DNA from 3 places in the Rhodococcus daqingensis genome. Region 3 is predicted to be linked to each of the others. Evidence: riboswitches for the same ligand, from Rfam matches in the RefSeq annotation. Region 3 holds a riboswitch; each other region holds the start of a gene.
What was found. Region 3 has a riboswitch for S-adenosylmethionine ahead of ACFQS9_RS12145 (ABC transporter substrate-binding protein). Riboswitches for the same ligand answer to the same signal wherever they lie in the genome.
Positions count from the first base shown of each region.

Region 1 (7,085 bases), on a different contig from region 3:
GCGAAGCTGAGCAGGGTGGCGGCGGTCATGGCCACAGGAAATCGCAGATCAGGATCTGGATCAAATCGAACTCCGGCGCGGTGTCCCAGTTCGGTGGGCCGCGTCAGGCGCGCAGCGCCGCGTAGTCGGCGCCGGTCATCTCGACGGAGAGCTCCCACAGTCGCCGCGCCAGCCGGGGGTCGCGGGCGTTGTGGCTGCGTCCGCACCGGGTCACGGGCCCGCGCATGCTGCGCAGACGGTCCGGGCCGAGGTAGTCGCCGTTGTCGACGTCGGGCATGGTCGCGCCGTAGAGCTGACTCAGGGCGCCGTCGGCCTCGCTGTTGACGATGATCCGCATGCCGAATCGGGTGAGCGACGCCAGCCCGGGTATCGGCGGCAGCATCGTGTCGAAGAGGTTGGTCGCGGCCACGCCCGGATGCGCGCCGATCGACACGAGCGGGCTGCCCGCGGCCGCGGCCCGCCGGGCGAGTTCGGCGCTGAAGATCAGGTTCGCCAGCTTGGACTGTTGATATGCGGCCATGCGCTCGTACGGGCGCCGCTCGAAGTTCGGGTCCTCGAGGTCGATGGTCCCGCCGAGATGCGCGATGCTCGCCAGGGTGACCACCCGCGGCGCGCCGGCCCGCAGGAGCAGCGGCAGCATCGCATCGGTCAGCGCGAAATGGCCGAGGTGGTTCGTGCCGAACTGGGTCTCGAACCCGTCGGCCGTCGTGCCCTTCGGGACTGCCATGACGCCGGCGTTGTTGATGAGCACGTCGACCGACTCCACCGCGGCCGCGGTCTCGGCCGCCGCCGCCCGCACCGAGGACAGGTCCGCCAGGTCGAGACGGACCAGTACGTGCTCGGCACCCGACCCGGCCCCGTCGCTCGCGGCCCGCACGGACTCCAGCGCACGCGCGCCGCGCTCGAGATCGCGACAGGCCAGCACCACGCGTGCGCCGGCGCCGGCGAGCGCGGTGACGGCGCGCAGGCCCAGGCCGTTGTTGGCCCCGGTGACCATGATGGTGCGGCCCCGCTGGTCGGGGAGGTCTGCGACACGGAACCGTGGTGCCGCGAGCGGCGGCCGGGCCTCGCGCCCCGCTTCGATGACCGCGTCGGGGGCTGGTCGTCGGGGCGCGGGTTGCGATGCGGGCATGGCTTCTCCAGACGTTGCGGGCGCGGTTCTCTGTGCCCTGAACCCTACGGCCGACCACGGGGGAGCGCCCGGGGATGCGTGTCTCTCGGACCGGGCGCCCCGTGTCTCAGCCCCGGCCGAGGCGTTCGTCCGCGGCCGCGTGTGCCGCGGCCAGTGGGGTGATGCCCGCACGCTCGGCGCGATCGAAGAGGTCGCTCAGGGTGCTGCCGATGAGATTGACCCGGGTCAGGACCTCGTCGTAACCCCGGTTCTCGCCGTCGGCCAGGATCGCGAACAGGGCGCCGCCAGCATTGGCGACGAAGTCGGGCGCCCACAGGATCCCCTTGTCGGCCAGGCGATCCGCGCCGTCGTGGTGCGCGAGCTGGTTGTTCGCCGGACCGACGACCGCGCGGCAGTCGAGGCCGTCGATCACCTCGTCCGTGAGCACGCCGCCGACACCGGCCGGGACGAAGACGTCCGCAGGCACGGCGGCGGCGTCCTCGGGACGGACCCAGTGGGCGCCGATCTCCTCGGCCAGCGCCCGCTTGCCGCCGTCGATGTCGCTGACGGTGAGGACGGCGCCCTCGGCGGCGAGCGTGCGCGCGAGCCGGGAACCGACCTGCCCGAGTCCGCTGATCGTGATCCGCAGGCCCGCGAGGCCCGAGCCCGGGAACGCGCGGGCGACGGTCGCGCGCAGGGCGGAGTAGACACCGACGGCGGTGGGCTCGGCCGGCTCGCCGATCCCGCCGGTGGCGGTGGGCAGGCCGAAGACGTGCGCGGTCCGTTCGCGGACGATCTGCATGTCGGCCGCGCTGGTGCCGACGTCCTCCGCGGTCCGGTAGCTGCCGCCGAGCCCGTCGACGATGTCGGCCAGGTCGAGCATGGCCGCGCGGCGCCGGTCCCCGTCGAGGACCTCGCCCGGCGTCAGGGCGATGACGGACTTGCCGCCGCCGGTGTCCAGGCCCGCGACCGCGCACTTGAGGGTCATCGCGGCGGACAACCGGAGCGCGTCCTGCATGCCGGACTGCCAGTCGGGGTACTGCCACACCCGGCAGCCGCCGAGCGCCGGTCCCAGCTTGGTGGAGTGCACGGCGACGGTGATCGGCAGGCCCGAGCGGTGTCCGGACTCGAGGACCACGTGTTCGTGGTCGAAGCCGCTGCGCGGGGTGCGGGTGACGGGTCGGGCTTCCAGGGTGGTCATCGTTGACGTCCTTCCGATAGCTGGGCTGTGTGGCGCGATGAGGGGTGCCGAGGTGTGCTGTGTGTCGCAACTACAGTCCGTATCGATGGCAAGGCAGTCAATAGTGAAGTCAATAGCGCAGCATTCTGATCAGATGATGCGAACCGAGGGGCGTCGGGTGTGATGCTGTGCTCAGTTCGTCATCGATGTGGGTCACGCCACGCGCATTCCGGTGGCTCGCGCGCGGGCGCAGGTTCCCGGCGTGTCCTCCGATCGGGGGACGGCCGGTTCATCCGCCAGAAGGGGCAGTTGGTGGACAGACGCAACCCCGGACCAGGGCCATAGTTGATTCATGCCGGGAAGTGAAACGGCCCCGAATCCCAAACCGCAGAGGAAGCGCACGAATGAGTACAGCAGTGGCAGACGCACCCAATCCGCGACCCGCTACACGTGGCGGGGTCATGAGTACCGAGCAGATCAAGTTCCACATCGCCGCGATGTTCGCAGAGCCGGAATCCGTGACTTCCGTTGTGGGAGAGGAACAGCGATGACGATGACGGCAGTCGCGGCCGCGCCGAGGCGGGTGCTGTTCATCGGAACCCCGGCGGCCTTCGTCGAGACGGAGCGGTGGCTCGTGAGGCACGGACTGGAGTCCACGCGGGCGCTCGGCGACGACCTGCTCGGCGCGATCGCCACCGAGGACGTGCTCGACGGGATCTGCTCGGCCGCCGACGCGGCGGCGGTGCAGCACGTGCGCGCGCTGGGAGTGCCGTGCGTCCGGGTGGAGCCCTACGCGCCGGTGATGCTCCTCGCCGCCTGCTAGTGCTTGCCGCCGAGCCGATTGTCAGACACTTTCCGGGCCAAGGATTTTCGAGTGGAAGAAAGGGTTGGATCGGACGATGTGAACCGGCTCGCGCAACCGCGAGCCGGTTCACGCGGTTGACAACGTCCGGACCGAACTGCCATCCTCGCCGTAGGTCATGAGTGCCAGCAGATAGCCCCGGCTTGCTGGCCGGCAACCCTCCACCGCGGTGGGGTGCCCCGGGTGACGACCTGGCTGCGGTCCAACACCGGACCCGGCAAGCGCGGGCTCGTTGTCTTCCACAAGCACACGGGTCCTGACCGAGGGATGTCTGATGACTGCTGTTCTCACCGCCGCTGCTGTTCGCCCCGCCATCGGCTGCTCTGCCGACCGGCCGTTCGCCGCGGTCTCGGGTGCCGACCTGACCGTCCCGCTGGCAGGCGGCGGGACCTGCACCTATGCGAACTTCGACTACGCGGCGAGCGCGCCGGCGCTGGCGCAGGTCACCGAGCGGGTACAGGAGCTGCTGCCGTACTACGCCAGCGTGCACCGGGGCGCCGGGTACGCCTCGCAGGTGTCCACCGCCAGCTACGAGGGGGCCCGCGACGTGGTCGCCGGGTTCGTCGGGGCCCGCGCGGACGACGTGGTGGTGTTCACCCGCAACACCACCGATGCGCTCAACCTGCTCGCCGGCTGCGTGCCCGGCGACACCGTCGTCCTCGACATCGAGCACCACGCAAATCTGTTGCCCTGGAAGAAGAACGGCGCGCGGATCGTCCGGTCCGCAGACACCGTCGCCGAGACGGTGGAGCGGATCGTCGCCGAACTGTGCAGCAAGCCTGCGGCGCTGCTCGCCGTCACCGGCGCCTCCAATGTCACCGGTGAGGTGCTGCCGATCGCGCGGCTGGCCGAGGTCGCACACGCCTGCGGGGCGCGGATCCTGGTCGACGGGGCCCAGTTGCTGCCGCACCGGCGGGTGGACATCGCCGCGCTCGGCGTCGACTACCTGGCCTTCTCCGGTCACAAGCTGTACGCGCCGTTCGGGGCGGGCGCGCTCATCGGCAGGCGGGACTGGCTGGACGCCGCCGAGCCGTACCTGGTCGGCGGCGGCGCCACCCGCGACGTCTCGTCGGGGTGTGTCGAGTGGGCGCCCGCCCCGCAGCGGCACGAGGCAGGCACTCCCAACGTGCTCGGCGTCGCGGCGTTGGCGGCGGCCTGCTCGGCCCTGGCCGGGCTCGACGCCGACGCGTCGGAGCGCCACGAGCGAGTCCTGTGCGCTCGGCTCGTCGACGGGCTGCGCGGGATCGACGGCGTCGAGTTGCTCCGGATCTGGTCCGACTCACCGGATTCGGTCGGCATCGTCACCTTTACTGTCGACGGCTACGCGCCACGCGAGGTGGCGAGCTACCTCTCGGACCGGCACGGCATCGGGGTGCGTGACGGCCGCTTCTGCGCGCACCCGCTGCTGGCCCGGCTCGGCCGACCCGACGGCGCCGTCCGGGCGAGCCTGGGCCTGGGCAGTCACGCGGCCGACGTGGACCGGTTGGTCGTGGCGCTGCGCGAACTGGTGGACGGTCGCCGCCCGGCGCCGGGCCTTGCCGGGTAAACTCGCGCCATGGCACCCGTGACGACCCTGGCGACTGACGCCCGGTGGTGCCGTCGGCATGTGGATCTCTGCCGTACCGCGTCGGGCACGTGTCTGAGCTGAGCTCGCCCTCAGCTCATCAGCTCGTACGCATCCCTCGAGGAGACCCATGTCCATCGATTCGTCTTTCCGTACCCGGCCGCTGCACGTCGCGGTCGAATTGTCCGGCGCCGGTCACCATCCGGCGTCCGCTGCGCACACCGACTTCCGGATTCCGCTCGGGCTCACCGACTACTGGGTGGACCTGACCGCGCCGGCGGACCCCGCTGCGCAGCTCGACCTGGCCGCGGTTCCCGGCGCCGTGGTCCGCATCCGCGCCCACGACCTCCGTGGGGCCCAGCAGCAGCGCGACCGGATCCGGGCGGAGGTCGCGGCCGACGGCCGGGACCCGGACTCGGTCACCGTGCTGCTCGACGTCGAGGTGCTCCTCGGTGACGATTCGCGTTCCGCGCGAAGGGAACTGGCCCTGCTCGATGGTGGGCTCCGGGGTGCCCGGGTGCCCGATTCGATCTCCTATGTGGGTACGGCGCCGGGGCTGGCCGGGCTCATCGCCGACATCGGCGCCGCGGGGGTCGCCGACGGGGTGACCCTGCTGCCGCTCGTCCTGCCCCGCGTGCTCGACCGGGTGGTGGACGACGTGCTGCCGTTGCTGCACGGCCGCGGCCTCACCCGCCCGTCCGCCACGCTCGGCGAAGTGCTGGGTCAGTTCGGATTGACCTCCGGCAGAACCATTCTCGCGTCCTGAGGAAGCTCGGTGCCGGGGTGCCGCGGCCGGCCAGGCCGACGGCACCCCGTCACCGGCCGGTCAAGCCGCCGCGGTCTCGGTGATGATGCGGACCCGGGAATCGGGATCGAAGCGGTAGCCGGTGCCGCGGACGGTGGACACCAGCCAGCCGTAACGCCCGAGCTTTGTCCGGACCCGCGACACGTGGACATCCACGCTCCGCCCGGCCCGTTCGCGCTCGCCGAGGTTGCCGCTCAGCTCGAGGAGTCGTCGCCGCGAGACCACCACCCGAGGCCGGCGGGCCAGGTGGGAGAGGATCTCGAACTCGGTGTGACTCAACGACACCGGCTCGCCGCGGGAAAAGACCTGTCGTGCTGGAAGGTCGATGACCAGCGGTGCGTCGATCGCCTCCGTCTTCGAGGCCGCGGCGGCGGGCGCGGTGTCCATCCGGGCACGGGTGCTGACACCGGGGACGAGCTCCTGAGCGGTCGCGCGCAGGGCGTTGGCGAGCGCGACCAGCTGCTGCCGATCGGCGGATCCGGGGTTGCTGAACTGAAGGGTGAGGACGAGGTCGGGATCTGAATCCCGCTGCCCCAGTACGGAATGAACCATGGGTGACTCCCAGTTTCGGCTGTGTTGGTGTGCGGCGGTCGTGGTCAACGACAGCGGCGACACTCACTCCGAACGGGAGAGTCGACGGTAGAGCTGGGCACGATCATGAGCGGCGCCGGGATCATTCGCCGAGCGGGGTCGGGCGGTAGTACCTGCCGTCGTGGTACAGCAGGGGAGCGGCCGCGGCCTCCGCGTCGTCCTCGTCGTGGACGCGCGTGACCATCCCGATGACCAGCGTGTGGTCGCCGATCGGGATGAGCTGGTGCACGGTCGTGCGCAGCCAGATCGGAGTGCCGTGCAGCACCGGCTCGCCCGTGTCGAGACGCTTCCAGAGCGATTCGTCGGCGAACCGCTGGTCGGCGCTGCGCGAGAAGCGCTGGGCGAGGTGCTGCTGATGCTCGCCGAGCAGGTGGATGACCAGCGAGTCCGCGGCGTGCAGTGCCTTGATGCTCGACGAGTTGTGCGCGATGTTGAACGAGACCAACGGCGGATCCAGCGAGATCGACGCGAAAGAGGTGGCGGTGAAGCCGACCGGGCCGGCCGCGGAGTCGAGCGTGACGATGGTGACGCCCGCCGGGTAGCGGCGCATCGCCGCCCGGTACTGGTCGGCGGTGATACCGACCGGGTCTATCGGGGTGGCGGCGGGTGGCAGATCGTCATGTGGATAACTGTCGAGTGGCTGGGACAACGGATTCTCCGGATCTTCGGCTGCACAGGACGCACGCACCAGTGGTGCGCGCCGATGAGTCAGGTCAGCGCGGACACTGGCTCGCGGAAGTGCGGCACAGGTCGACGTGTCGCCGGCTCCACACTCCGTCAGTCACGTGGCCTCCAGGGATCTGTTTCGCCCACTATAGGACCCGGGTCAGTCGACGTCGATGGCCAGCCCGGCGGTGATGCGGAGCAGCTCGGCGAAGGTGGTGCGGAACATCGTTGCGGGATGGCCGGCCGCCGCCCACAGTTCCGGGTACTGCGCGAGCGCGGCGTCCACGTACGTCGGCAGGTTGGTGG
Region 1 covers NZ_JBHTCS010000030.1:310,937-318,021, forward strand. The annotation lists gene ACFQS9_RS25840 (LysE family translocator) at 1-29, opposite strand, end outside; gene ACFQS9_RS25845 (oxidoreductase) at 104-1,132, opposite strand; gene ACFQS9_RS25850 (Glu/Leu/Phe/Val dehydrogenase family protein) at 1,239-2,312, opposite strand; gene ACFQS9_RS25855 (hypothetical protein) at 2,839-3,114, shown strand; SAM riboswitch class IV at 3,268-3,383, shown strand; gene ACFQS9_RS25860 (aminotransferase class V-fold PLP-dependent enzyme) at 3,428-4,699, shown strand; gene ACFQS9_RS25865 (hypothetical protein) at 4,848-5,483, shown strand; gene ACFQS9_RS25870 (winged helix-turn-helix domain-containing protein) at 5,544-6,074, opposite strand; gene ACFQS9_RS25875 (flavin reductase family protein) at 6,196-6,663, opposite strand; gene ACFQS9_RS25880 (putative leader peptide) at 6,827-6,898, opposite strand; gene ACFQS9_RS25885 (YbaK/EbsC family protein) at 6,940-7,085, opposite strand, start outside.
Region 1: another riboswitch for S-adenosylmethionine. It lies ahead of ACFQS9_RS25860 (aminotransferase class V-fold PLP-dependent enzyme); the one in region 3 lies ahead of ACFQS9_RS12145 (ABC transporter substrate-binding protein).

Region 2 (7,085 bases), on a different contig from region 3:
CGAAGCGGGCGACCAGCTTGTCGGCCTGGTGCTCGAGGTAGCTCTGCACCGCATATCGGCCGCCGTGCCACGGGTCCTCACCCGGTTGCGTGGCGTTCTCGAACCTGGTGTCGAGCTCGTCCTCGGTGCGGTAGGTCAGATGCGCGATGCGGCGCGCGATGCCCAGTCCGGTGCGCGGCACCCGCCCGGTGCCGTGGTAGTCGCCACCCATCCAGTCGGGGTCGGCGGTGATGGCGGCCATCTGGGTGGTCTGGGTCCCGATCTGGTCCGCGGTCGCGCGTGCCCCGACCGCCAGGATCATCGCAGTACCGACCCGATCCGGGTGGCCCACCGTCCATTCGAGCGCGCGCATGCCACCCATCGAGCCGCCGACCACGGCCGCGAACCGGCTGATGCCGAGAAGGTCGGCGAGCGCGACCTCAGCCGACACCTGGTCGCGGATGGAGATCTCCGGGAAGCGTGACCCCCACGGCCTGCCGTCCGGGTCCAGCGAGGCGGGCCCGGTGGTGCCGCGGCAACCCCCGAGGACGTTCGTGGCGAGCACGCACCACTCGTCGGTGTCGATGGGGGCGCCGGGGCCGATCATGCCGTTCCACCAGCCCGGCGACGGGTGCTCGTCGTCCACCGGACCGGACACATGCGAGTCCCCGGTCAGGGCGTGCTCGACGAGCACCACGTTGTCGAGGGTGTCGCTCGGCACGCCCCAGGCCTGGACGGCGAGGGTGACGTCGGGCAGGACGGCCCCGCTCTCGAGCTCGAGGGGGCCGATGCCGATGCTCGTCAGGCGCCCGTTCGGCGGCGGGAACCCCGCGAGGGACGGTGTGAGTCCCTGCGGAGGCCGCGCCGAACGGGCGTCTGACTCGGAACGGACTGTCAAGACGCCGCCGCCGCGAGGCCGGCCTCTAGATCGGCCAGGATGTCGTCGATGCCCTCGATCCCGACCGCGAGCCGGACCAGGCCCGGGGTGACGCCCGACGCGAGCTGCTCGTCGGGGGTCAGCTGCGAGTGGGTGGTCGAGGCGGGATGGATGACGAGCGAACGCACGTCGCCGATGTTGGCGACGTGGCTGTGCAGGGTCAGGGCGTTCACGAACCGCTTGCCCGCATCGACCCCGCCGGCGAGCTCGAACGCCACGATCGCGCCCGCGCCCTTCGGTGCGAGCTGCTGTCCGCGCTCGTACCAGGGCGAGGAGGGCAGGCCTGCGTATGCGACCGACACGACCTCGGGTCGCGCCTGCAGGAACTCGGCGACCCGCTGGGCGTTCTCGACGTGCCGCTCGATGCGCAGACTCAGCGTCTCGAGGCCCTGGCTGATGAGGAACGCGTTGAAGGGCGACACCGCGGCGCCCACGTCGCGGAGCAGCTGCACACGGGCCTTGAGGGCGTAGGCGGGCGCGCCGAGATCGGCGAACACCGCACCGTGGTAGCTGGGGTCGGGGGTGGTGAAGTTCTGGTGTCGACCCTGGGTCCAGTCGAAGGTGCCGCCGTCGACGATGACGCCCGCGATCGCCGTGCCGTGCCCGCCGAGGTACTTGGTCGCCGAGTGGACCACGATGTCGGCGCCGTGCTCGAGCGGACGGATCAGGTACGGAGTGGCGACCGTGTTGTCGACGATCAGCGGGATGCCGTGCTCGTGCGCGACGGCCGAGACGCCGGGGATGTCGAAGACGTCGTTCTTCGGGTTGGAGATCGTCTCGCCGAAGAAGGCCTTGGTGTTCGGCTGGATGGCCGCGCGCCACTGCTCGAGGTCGTCGGGGTCCTCCACGAAACTGACCGTGATGCCGAACTTGGGCAGCGTGTAGTGGAAGAGGTTGTAGGTGCCGCCGTACAGGCGCGGGCTCGAGACGACGTGGTCGCCCGCCTCCGCCAGGTTCAGGATCGCGAACGTCTCCGCCGCCTGACCCGAGGCGAGCAGGAGGGCCGCGACGCCACCCTCGAGCGCGGCGATCCGCTGCTCGACGGCGTCCTGGGTCGGGTTCATGATCCGGGTGTAGATGTTGCCCGGCTCGGCCAGCCCGAACAGTGCGGCCGCGTGATCGGTGTTGTTGAACGTATAGGAGGTGGTCTGGTAGATCGGCAACGCGCGGGCGTTGGTGGTCGCGTCGGACGTCTGCCCGGCGTGGATCTGCTTGGTCTCGAAGCTCCAGGCGGCGGTCGGGTCGACGGTCGCGGGGGTGTTCTCGCTCATGTGTTGTCTACTCCAAGAATTTGGGGGAGAGCGGCGCAGTTCGGGCGCCAGGGGGCAAGAATGGGTCCTATCTGCGACAACAACACATGGTGAACCTCCGGTGGGTCGTGGCCCGGTTTGTGGGTCCGTCCCGACGGACCCGCGCTTGCCATCCGAACTGTTTCTCGGACAACCCGGTCATCACCCGGGGCACCCCACCGCGGATGGAGGGTTGCCGACCAGCTAGCCGGGGCTTGATGCTGGCACTCATGACCGCACTCGATATTAGCGGCTCGGGTCGCGCGGTCGACAGCTAGGGGGCGGCGATTCGCCCCTGGAGGCCGTACGGCCGAGCCCGGCGACCGCGGGTGACCTGCATTACAACGCTAAACTGCTGGGCGAATCGTCAGGTCCGGGCATTCGCCCGAGTTCGAGCACCGCGCAGGGAGACCGATAGTGAAAGCCGCCACCACGGCGCTGACCCGAGGTCTCACCTCCCGGCACATCCGGTTCATCGCGCTGGGCTCTGCCATCGGAACGGGCCTGTTCTACGGTTCGGCCGCGGCGATCGAGCAGGCCGGCCCGTCGGTGCTGCTGGCCTACCTGATCGGTGGCGTCGCGGTGTATCTGGTGCTGCGGGCGCTCGGCGAGATGGCCGTGAGCAATCCGGTGTCCGGGTCGTTCGGCGAGTACGCGAGCAAGCACCTCGGCCCGCTGGCCGGGTTCATGACCGGGTGGACGTACGCCTTCGAGATGATCGTCGTCTGCCTGGCGGACGTGACCGCCTTCGGCGTCTACATGGGTTTCTGGTTCCCGGACGTGCCGCGCTGGATCTGGGTGCTGGCGATCGTCTTCTTCATCGGCGCGATCAACCTGCTCAGCGTCAAGGTGTTCGGCGAGCTCGAATTCTGGTTCACCCTGGTCAAGGTCGCCGCCATCGTGGCGATGATCGCGGCGGGCGTCGCGATCCTGATCTTCGGGTTCGGGGTGCACGACACCGGCACCGGCATCAGCCAACTGTGGACCGAGGGCGGGTTCTTCGCGACCGGCTTCGGTGGGTTCGTCGGCTGCTTCGCGATTGTGGTCTTCGCCTTCGGCGGGACCGAGATCATCGGCGTCACCGCGGGCGAGGCGCAGGATCCGGAGCGGACCATCCCGCGCGCGGTCAACACGGTGCCGATCCGGATCATGCTCTTCTACGTGCTCACCCTCGCCGTGATCATGGCGATCAACCCGTGGCAGAGCATCGGCACCGACGGCAGCCCCTTCGTGCAGATCTTCCAGGGGCTCGGTATCGGCCCGGCCGCGACCGTGCTGAACATCGTGGTGATCACGGCGGCGCTGTCGGCGATCAACAGCGACATCTTCGGCGCCGGCCGGATGATGTACGGGATGGCCCAGCGCGGCCAGGCGCCCGCGGTGATGAAGCAGGTCTCCCGCAACGGGGTGCCCTGGATGACCGTCGTGATCATGACCGCCACCCTGCTGGTCGGGGTCCTCCTGAACTACCTGATCCCGGAGAAGGTGTTCCTCGTGATCGCCTCGATCGCCACCTTCGCCACGATCTTCGTCTGGCTGATGATCCTGCTGTCGCACTACCGGTCGCGACGGCAGATGAGCGCGGACCAGACGTCGGCGCTGAAGTTCCCGGTGCCGTTCTGGCCGTACGGGCAGATGCTGGCGATCGCCTTCCTGGTCTTCGTGATCGTCGTGCTCGCGTTCTCCGCCGACACCAGGGTGGCGTTGGTGGTCGGGGCCGTGTGGCTGATCCTGCTCACCCTCACCTACCTACGTTTCGTCCGTCCGCAGCCGGAATCGGAGCCGGAGCTCGTGCGTCAGCCGTCCTGACGGCGATTCCCCCGCGCCGCGCCCGATGTAGCGGGAGGATGTGACCATCAGCTCGCTTCCCTACGGAGGAGGCCGCGGTGGACATTCCCGAACCGGTTGTGGTCGGCGTCGGCCCCCTGACGCCCGACCAGGTGCTGCGCGTCGCCCGATCCGGCGCCCCGGTGCTCCTGGCGGACGAGGCGGTGTCCGTCATGGCGTCGACGCGGGCGCACGTCGAGGCGCTCGCGCGGGACGCCGGTCCGGTGTACGGCGTGTCCACCGGTTTCGGTGCGCTCGCCACCCGGCACATCCCGCCGGAGTTGCGCGCCCAGTTGCAGCGCAGCCTGATCCGTTCGCACGCCGCGGGGTGCGGTCCGGAGGTCGAGCGGGAGGTGGTGCGCGCGATGATGCTGCTGCGCCTGTCCACGCTGGCGACCGGTCGCACCGGGGTGCGGCCCGCGGTCGCGGGCGCCTACGCCGCGCTCGTGTCGGCGGGGATCACGCCCGTGGTCCCCGAGTTCGGCAGCCTCGGCTGCTCGGGCGATCTCGCGCCGCTCGCGCACGTGGCGCTCGCGGTGACCGGGGAGGGCCTGGTCCGAGATGCCGCGGGGACGCTGGTGCCCGCCGCTGACGCGCTGGCCGCGGCCGGGATCGTGCCGGTGGTCCTGGAGGAGAAGGAGGGCCTCGCGCTCATCAACGGCACTGATGGGATGCTCGGCATGCTGCTGCTCGCCTGCGACGACCTGCACCGGTTGCTGCCGCTGGCCGATATCACCGCGGCGATGAGTGTCGAGGGTCTGCTCGGCACGGACCGCGTGTTCGCCCCCGATCTCCAGGCATTGCGCCCGCATCGCGGTCAGGCCACGGCGGCGGCGAACATGGTCCGGCTGCTGGCGGGATCGGAGATCGTCGCCAGCCATGCCACCCCCGATTGCCCGTTGGTCCAGGACGCCTACTCGCTGCGGTGTGCTCCTCAGGTCGCGGGCGCGGCCAGGGACACCCTCGCCCATGCCGAATGGGTCGCGGCGTGTGAGCTAGCGAGCGCGATCGACAACCCGGTCGTGACCCTCGACGGCCGGATCGAGTCGAACGGCAACTTTCACGGGGCGCCGGTGGCGTACGTGCTCGACTTCCTCTCGATCGTCGTCGCGGATGTGGCCGGCATGAGCGAACGCCGAACCGATCGCTTCCTCGACGCCGCGCGCAGCCACGGGCTGCCCCCGTTCCTGGCCTACGACCCCGGGGTCGACAGCGGACACATGATCGCCCAGTACACCCAGGCGGCGATCGTCTCGGAGCTCAAGCGCCTGGCGTCGCCCGCCAGCGTGGACTCGATTCCCTCCTCCGCCATGCAGGAGGATCACGTGGCGATGGGATGGTCGGCCGCGCGCAAGCTGCGACGGTCGATCGACGGAATGACGCGGGTGCTCGCGATCGAGGCGCTCACCGCGGCACGGGGCCTCGACCTGCGGGCACCGCTGCGGCCGTCGCCCGCGACCGGTGCGGTTCGAGACGCGATCCGGCGCCGCGTCGGGGGTCCGGGGTCGGATCGGTTCCTCGCACCCGAGATCGGGGCCGTCGTCGAGCTGGCGGCCTCGGGTGCGCTGCTCCGGAGCGCCGAATCCGTGATCGGGGAACTGCGCTGACGGGACCGTCAGCCCAGCCACCACGGCCTGCCGCTCTGGGGTCAGCTCGGCGCCCGTGAGGTGACGACACGATGGATCAGCCTGGCCGCGGTCCTTGACGTGCGGTTGTCCGGGTCGAGCCTGGGGTTGAGCTCGGCGACGTCCAGCAGCGCGAGCCTGCCGCTGCGCGCGACGAGGTCACACACCCGCTGCACCACCTCGACCGGCACGCCGAACGCCGCGGGGGCGCTGACGCCGGGCGCGATCGACCCGGGCAGGACGTCGAGGTCGATGGTCAGGTGCACCAGGTCCACCGTTCGGAGGAACTCGTCGACGAACGACTCCACCGCGGGCAGATTCGCCGCGCTGCACTCGTCGTCGAGGAGGTGCCGCACGCCCAGCGACGCGGCCCGCGCGAACAGTGCCGGGGTGTTGCTCGGCTGCGCAATGCCCAGCACCGCATAGTTCAGCGAGCGACCCGCCGCCGCCTCGGCTTCGGCCATCTGCAGAAACGGCGTTCCGGAATTCGGCACGGCGTCGTTACGAAGGTCGAAGTGCGCGTCCAGGTTCAGTACCCCGAGGCGCGCCCCGGAAGCGATCGCGGTCGAACCCGACAGCCCGAGATAGCTGCCGTAGGCCACCTCGTGCCCGCCCCCGAGCACGGTGACGAAATGGCCGGCGTCGAGCAACCCGGCCACCACCTCGCCGAGTCGCCGCTGACCGGACTCCAGGTGGCCGACCGCCACCGCCACATCGCCTGCGTCGAACAACCGGATCGGATCGGCGAGCGCCATCGACGCCAGCGCATGGCGCAGCGCGGTCGGGCCTCGCGCGGCGCCCGGCCGCCCCTTGTTCCGTCGTACTCCCTCGTCGCTGCGGAAGCCGACCAGAACCGTTGCACCGGGTGCGATGTCGGGCTCGAACGCAGACACCGCCGAGTGCCAGCGCAGGTGCTCGGGCCCGGGGCCGTCGTCGCGCCCGGACCAGGTGCCGGGAATGAGATCGACTCTCGTCATTGTCGGTACCCGTCCTTCCAGACCTCATGGACCAGTGGCACGCCCGGCCGGTACGCCAGGTGCAGGTGCGACGGCGCGTCCAGTGCGATCAGGTCGGCCCGGGCCCCGACGCGAATGTGCCCGATGTCGTTGCGCCGCAGGGCAGCCGCGCCGCCGGCCGTCGCGGCCCACACGGCCTCGTCCGGGCTCATGTGCATCTCGCGTACCGCCAGGGCGATGCACAGCGGCACGCTGGTGGTGTAGCTCGTGCCGGGGTTGCAGTCCGCAGCGATCGCGACGGTGACTCCTGCATCGAGCAGGGCCCTCGCATCGGGATACCTGTTGCGCGTGGAGAAGTCGGCGCACGGCAGCAGCGTCGCGACCGTCTGGCCACCGGCCAGTGCCTCGACGTCCTCGGCGGTCGCGAAGTTGACGTGATCGACGGAGGCGGCGCGCAGGTCGACGGCGAGCC
Region 2 covers NZ_JBHTCS010000009.1:572,540-579,624, reverse strand. The annotation lists gene metX (homoserine O-acetyltransferase MetX) at 1-877, opposite strand, end outside; gene ACFQS9_RS07240 (bifunctional o-acetylhomoserine/o-acetylserine sulfhydrylase) at 874-2,187, opposite strand; SAM riboswitch class IV at 2,324-2,441, opposite strand; gene ACFQS9_RS07235 (amino acid permease) at 2,623-4,014, shown strand; gene hutH (histidine ammonia-lyase) at 4,098-5,639, shown strand; gene hutG (formimidoylglutamase) at 5,681-6,634, opposite strand; gene hutI (imidazolonepropionase) at 6,631-7,085, opposite strand, start outside.
Region 2: another riboswitch for S-adenosylmethionine. It lies ahead of ACFQS9_RS07240 (bifunctional o-acetylhomoserine/o-acetylserine sulfhydrylase); the one in region 3 lies ahead of ACFQS9_RS12145 (ABC transporter substrate-binding protein).

Region 3 (7,085 bases):
CACGGCGCCGTGGGTCCTGCCCCGCGCGGACCGCGAGTACACCAAGGTCGAGAAGCTCGCGTTCAAGTACCTGCCCGGGTTCCAGAAGCTCTCCCGCACCGGCATCTACTGGATGCGTGAGACCCAGGTCGTCGGCCTGGCCAAGGCGCCGGTCTTCATGAAGCCGCTGCAGTTCGCGGCCGAGCGCCACCTGCGCATGCAGATCAAGGACCGGGACCTCCGCGAGAAGGTCACCCCGAACTTCCAGATCGGCTGCAAGCGCATGCTGATCTCGAACAACTACTACCCCGCGCTGGCCCAGTCGAACGTCGACCTGGTCACCGACGGCATCGCCGAGGTCACGGCCGACGGCATCGTGGACCGCAACGGCACCACCCGCGAGGTCGACGCGATCGTGGTGGCCACCGGCTTCCACGTGACCGACTCCCCCACCTTCGCCGGGATCATCGGCAAGGACGGCCGCTCCGCGGCCGAGGTCTTCGAGGCCAGCGGGCAGCAGGGCTACAAGGGATCGGCGATCGCCAACTTCCCCAATATGTTCTTCCTCGTCGGCCCGAACACCGGCCTCGGCCACACGTCGATGGTCTTCATGATCGAGTCGCAGCTCAACTACGTCATCGACGCGATCAACACCATCGAGCGCAACGGCATCGGCACCATCGAGGTCCGCCAGGACGCGCAGGACGCCTACAACAAGGACCTGCAGGACAAGCTCGCACGCAGCGTGTGGAACAACGGCGGGTGCGCCAGCTGGTACCTCGACAAGCACGGCAACAACACCACCCTGTGGCCGGGCTTCACCTTCCAGTTCCGCAACGCGACAAAGAAGTTCGACCTCGCCGCATACCGCAGCGTGGCCACAAAGGATCTGCCCGCCGTCACCGGGGACGAGATCGCCGAGGAGATCCTCGCCGGCACCGCAGGCGAGAACGACGAGAAGGTTGTTGCACAGTGAGCGATTTCGCCGGCAAGGTAGTGGTCATCACCGGAGCGGGTTCCGGCATCGGTCGCGCGCTCGCGCTGAACCTGGCCGAGAAGGGCGCTCGGCTCGCCCTCTCCGACTTCGACAGCGTGGGACTCGCGGAGACCGTTCGCCAGGTCGAGGCCCTCGGCGCCGAGGTCAAGTCCGACCATCTGGACGTGACGCAGCGCGAGGCCGTCCTGGCGTACGCCGATGCGGTCGTGGCGCATTTCGGCAAGGTCAACCAGATCTACAACAACGCGGGCATCGCCTACCACGGTGAGTTCTCCAAGTCCGAGTTCAAGGACATCGAACGGATCATGGACGTCGACTTCTGGGGAGTCGTCAACGGCACCAAGGCTTTCCTGCCGCACCTGATCGCCTCGGGCGACGGGCACGTGGTGAACGTTTCGAGCCTGTTCGGGCTGCTGTCGATGCCCGGCCAGTCCGCATACAACTCCGCCAAGTTCGCGGTCCGCGGCTTCACCGAGTCGCTGCGCCAGGAGATGCTGATCGCCAAGCACCCGGTCAAGGTGACCTGCGTGCATCCCGGCGGGATCAAGACCGCCATCGCCCGCAACGCGACCGCGGGCCCCGGAGAGGACCTCGCCGTCTTCGCCGAGTTCTTCGACAAGAAGCTGGCGCGCACCACGCCCGAGCAGGCCGCGAAGGTCATCGTGAACGGCGTGCAGAAGGGCAAGGCGCGGGTGCTGATCGGCGCCGACGCCAAGTTCCTCGACGCCTGGGTCCGCCTGGTCGGATCGAGCTACCAGCGAGTGGTCGCGGAGATCGCCGGCCGCGTCCTGCCGAAGGCGAAGTAGCCCGATGGTGTTCCTGCCCCGACCGCTGGTGGCCGCGAACCTCCGCGCGTTCTACCGGGTGGCCCTGCACGCGAAGATGCCGGTGCCCGCGGCCCGCGCCCTGCTCGATGCGGGTTCGCCGCTGCAGCGGCTCCCGCGCGACACCGTCGTGCGGGAGCTGACCCTGGCCGGCCGCAAGGCCGAGCGGATCACGGTCGGGGCCAGCGAACGCCGCACCGCCGTGCTGTACCTGCACGGCGGCGGCTACACCCTCGGATCGCTCGCCACCCACCGGTCGCTGGCCGCGTACCTGGCACGCGAATCCGAGGCCGCGGTGTTTCTGCTCGACTACCGCCTCGCTCCGGAGGATCCGTACCCGGCCGGGCTGGAGGATGCGGTCGACGCCTACCTGGAGCTGCTCGTCGAGCACGGGTACACCGCCGATCAGGTTGCCATCGCGGGCGACTCGGCAGGCGGTGGGCTCTCGGTGGCCACGGCGCGCCGCCTGATCGACGTACACGACGTGCACCCCGCGGCCCTGGCATTGATCGCACCGTGGGTCGATCCCGGTGCCCGCAATGCCCCGAAGGATCGCGATCTCGTGATCAACACGGCGTGGTCGTTCATCGCAGCCGACGCCTACCTCGGCGGCGGCGACCCCACCGATCCGGGGTATGCGCCGCTGCGCGGCGACATGACAGGGCTGCCGCCGACCATCGTGCACGTCGGCACCTCCGAGGTGCTGTACCCCCAGGTGCTGGAGCTGGTGGACAAGCTGCGCACGGCCGGCGTCACCGTCCAGCTCACCGAGCACCCGCGGCTGTGGCACGTCGCGCACCTGCAGGCGTCGATCCTGCGGGAGGCGAACGACGCCGTCCGCGAACTCGGCGGCTTCCTCCGTGCGGCGCTCGAGAGCGCAAGGGTCTAGCGGGCGCCGAGCCATTCGTCGGCAGCCCGCTCCGGATCCGACTCGCCCTGCCGGACCCGCGCCGCCATCGACGCCAGGTCGGCCGAGGTGAGCTCGCCCGCAACGACGTTGAGCGCCTTGATCTGATCCTCGGTCAGCACCCCATTGCGGATCAACGGCACCACGTTCTGTGCGGGTGCCGAACCCTCGGCCTCGAGCTCGGCATCGCTGTAGTCGGACACCGAGAGACCCTCCGGCAGAGACCTGTTCAGCTCGTCGAACACCTCATCGGGGTCGGTGAGTTCCGAGTCCGGCTGAAAGTGGTGCAGCAGCGGCCCCGTGAAGTCCGGCACCACCGTGACATCCGCGGCGCCGAGTTCCTCCACGTACTCCGCGCGCGTCGTCGGGGCGGCCACGTCGACCGGGGAACCGGTGCCGCGCAGGATCTCCGCGTAGATCTCCGCGACGACTTGCGATTCCGCGGACTCGCCGGACCCGACGGTGATCGCTGCCGGTGCCTGCGCCTCGTCGAGCCCGGAGTTGTCCACCGTGCATCCGGCGAGCGCGCACACCGCCGCCACGGCCATCGCGGTCACCGCGGCAGTCCTCCACCGAGCCGTCATGGCGCGCCACGCTCCCTCTCTTCACCCAGCGAATGTCCTCCCTATCGTTACACTCGGTGGCCAGCACCATCTCGAGCGGCCGAGAGATCCGGCTTGTCGACGCCGCAGCAACCAGTCCGAAGGGGACGGGTGCTAACGCCGGAACCGATGGAAGGACGCCATGAGGTTCTCAGCTATCCGCGCTCCCCACTGGATGGGCATTCCGCGGGCTCCACGCCCCCGCCCGATCGTCGTCGCCGCGACGATCGCGGCCGTCGCCGCGCTCTCCGCCTGCGGCGGGAACTCCGACCCGCTCAGCAGCGGCGGTGGCACCAGCTCGGACCCGAACACGATCATCGTCGGGTCGGCGAACTTCCCCGAGTCCGAGACCGTGGCGAACATCTACGCCGAGGCCCTGCGCGCCAACGGCTTCGACGTGCAGACCAAGCTGAACATCGGCAGCCGGGAGACCTACATCCCCGCGGTCAAGGACGGATCCATCGACGTGATCCCGGACTACACCGGCAACCTGCTGCAGTACCTCGACAAGGAGACGACCGCGACCAGCGCCGCCGAGGTGGACGCCGCCCTGCCCGAGGCCCTCGGCCCCGACCTCGCGATCACCACGCCCGCACCCGCCGAGGACAAGGACGCGGTGGTCGTCACCCGCGAGACCGCCGACCGGTGGCAGCTGACCTCGATCGCGGACCTGGCACCCCACTCCGCCGAGGTGAAGTTCGGCGCGCCCGCCGAGTTCCAGGAGCGCCCGGTGGGGCTGCCCGGACTCGAGGCCGACTACGGCCTCGTGATCAGCCCGCAGAACTTCGTGCCGATCGCCGACGGCGGCGGACCCGCCACGGTGGCCGCCCTGTCCTCCGGCCAGGTCACCGCCGCGAACATCTTCACCACCTCGCCCGCCATCGCCAAGAACGACTTCGTGGTCCTCGAGGACCCGAAGAACAACTTCCCGGCGCAGAACGTGGTCCCGGTTCTGCGGGCGAACAAGCAGTCCGAGAAGCTGACTGCGGTCCTGAACGCGGTGTCGGCCAAGCTGACCACCGACGAGCTCGTCGCCCTGAACACGTCGGTGTCCGGTGACTCGAAGACGGAGCCGGACGCCGCCGCCACGGCGTGGGTGTCGGCGCAGGGCCTCGACAAGCCGGTGTCGTAGGCGGCCGGCCGTGATCTCCTTCGAGTCGGTCACCAAGCGCTACCCGGACGGCACCACCGCGGTCGACAACCTCGATCTGGTCATCGAGCCCGAGTCCTTCACCGTGTTCGTCGGGCCGTCCGGCTGCGGCAAGACCACGTCGATGCGGATGATCAACCGGATGATCACGCCGACCTCCGGCAAGGTGATCGTGAACGGCCAGGACGTGACCCGCACCGACGCGGTCAAGCTGCGCCTCGGCATCGGCTACGTGATCCAGAGCGCGGGACTGCTTCCGCACCGGACCGTCGTCGACAACGTCGCCACCGTGCCTGTGCTGCGGGGCGATTCGCGGCGCGCGGCCCGCAAGGCCGCCCTCGAGGTCCTCGAACGCGTCGGACTCGACCCCGCGCTGGCCACCCGCTACCCGTCCCAGCTCTCCGGCGGCCAGCAGCAGCGGGTCGGCGTGGCCAGGGCGCTGGCGGCCGATCCCCCGATCCTGCTGATGGACGAGCCGTTCAGCGCCGTCGACCCGGTGGTCCGCGAGGACCTGCAGGCGGAGATGCAGCGCCTGCAGGCGCAGCTGCGCAAGACCATCGTGTTCGTCACCCACGACATCGACGAGGCCGTGCGCCTCGGCGACCGCGTCGCGGTGTTCGGCCCGCACGGCAGGCTCCAGCAGTACGCCGATCCGCAGACCGTGCTCGCCTCACCCGCAACGGATTTCGTCGCCTCGTTCGTGGGACGCGATCGCGGGTACCGCGGATTGTCGTTCCGGCCCGCCGACGAGGTCCCGCTGCACGAGATCCGCACCGCCGTCGAAACCGAGCTCGCGTCCCTGCGACTCGACCAGGGCGAGTGGGTGCTCGTGGTCACCGACGACGGGGCGCCGCGCAGCTGGATCGACGTCACCGGTGTCGAGGGCATCCGTGCCGGCAACACCCTTGCCGACAGCACCTCCGCGGGCGGTTCGCTGTTCGCCAGGGGCGGCGACCTGAGACAGGCGCTGGACGCCGCGATCTCGTCGCCCTCCGGGATCGGTGTCGTGGTGGACGAGTCCGGCTCGGTGGTGGGCGGGGTGTACGGATCCGAGGTGATCCGCAGGCTCGCGGATCAGCGGCAGGCCGAGGACCGCGCGCGCAACCGGCACTTCTTCAACGGCGAGACGGCCGGCTGATGCGCTGGTTGATCGACAACTTCTCGCAGGTTGTCGACCTCGCGAAGACACACCTCTACCTGGCACTCCTACCGCTGCTGATCGGGCTGCTGATCGCGGTGCCCGTCGGTGTCGCCATCCGGAACGTACCGTGGCTACGCAAGACCACGATGACGCTGGCCTCCCTGGCCTTCACCATCCCCTCGCTGGCACTGTTCGTCACCATCCCACCCCTGCTCGGCCTGAACATCCTCGACGAGCTGAACGTGGTGATCGCACTGTCGATCTACTCGACGGCGCTGCTGGTACGGGCCGTCCCCGAGGCCCTCGACTCGGTACCCGAATCGGTGATCGACTCGGCCACCGCGATGGGTTTCACACCGGTGCGCCGAGCGCTGACCGTCGAATTGCCGCTGGCCGTCCCGGTTCTGATCTCCAGCATCCGGGTCGTCGCCGTCACCAACATCTCGCTGGTGTCGGTGGGCTCACTGATCGGCATCGGCGGACTGGGTGAGCTGTTCACCAAGGGCTACCAGCGCGACTACCCCGACCAGATCCTGGCCGGGATCATCGCGATCGTGTTCCTGGCGTTGGTGATCGACGGCCTGCTCTACATCGCGGGCCGTCTGCTGACGCCCTGGACCAGGACCGCCCGCAGCCGCAAGGCAGAGGAACCGGCCGCGGTCCTTCGAGCTACCGAGGGACCCGCATGAACCTCTTCGGCGCCGCCTTCGACTACATCGCCGACCCCTCGAACTGGTCCGGCCCCACCGGGATCGGCGCCCGCATCGCCGAGCACCTCTGGTACAGCCTGCTCGCGGTGGCCATCTCCGCGGTCATCGCGATTCCCCTCGGTCTGCTCATCGGCCACTTCCGCCGTGGCGACGCCCTCCTGGTGGGGCTCGTCAACTCGCTCCGCTCGCTGCCCACCCTCGGGGTGCTGACCTTCCTGGTGCTGCTCCTCGGGCTCGGCCTGGTGCCGCCGATCATCGCGCTGGTGCTGCTCGGCATCCCGCCGATCCTGGCCGGCACCTATGCCGGCGTCGCGAACGTGGACCCCGTCGTGGTCGATGCGGCGCGGTCGATGGGGATGACACGGGCGCAGGTGCTCTTCCGGGTGGAGGTCCCGAATGCGCTGCCGCTGATCGTCGGCGGGCTGCGCAACGCGACGCTGCAGGTCATCGCCACCGCCACCGTCGCCGCGTACGTGAACCTGGGCGGGCTGGGGCGGTACATGTTCGACGGCCTGGCGCTCGGCGACTACGCCCGGGTCCTGGTGGGCGCGATCCTCGTCGCGGTGCTCGCCCTGATCATCGACGGTGTCCTCGCCCTCGCGGTGTGGGCCTCGGTGCCTGGCACCGGCCGGCTGCGCCGCACCCCCGCGCTCGACTGACCGCCCCCGAGAACGGCGGAAGGGCACCGTCGCCCGGGTGATCCGAGCGGCGGTGCCCTCCTCCAGCGGGACGAACGAGCGTGCTTAGGCGACGCCCTCGGCCTTGGCCGCGGCCG
Region 3 covers NZ_JBHTCS010000013.1:146,059-153,143, reverse strand. The annotation lists gene ACFQS9_RS12165 (flavin-containing monooxygenase) at 1-955, shown strand, start outside; gene ACFQS9_RS12160 (SDR family NAD(P)-dependent oxidoreductase) at 952-1,782, shown strand; gene ACFQS9_RS12155 (alpha/beta hydrolase) at 1,787-2,689, shown strand; gene ACFQS9_RS12150 (glycine betaine ABC transporter substrate-binding protein) at 2,686-3,291, opposite strand; SAM riboswitch class I at 3,355-3,445, shown strand; gene ACFQS9_RS12145 (ABC transporter substrate-binding protein) at 3,485-4,441, shown strand; gene ACFQS9_RS12140 (ABC transporter ATP-binding protein) at 4,452-5,597, shown strand; gene ACFQS9_RS12135 (ABC transporter permease) at 5,597-6,289, shown strand; gene ACFQS9_RS12130 (ABC transporter permease) at 6,286-6,969, shown strand; gene ACFQS9_RS12125 (NAD(P)-dependent malic enzyme) at 7,054-7,085, opposite strand, start outside.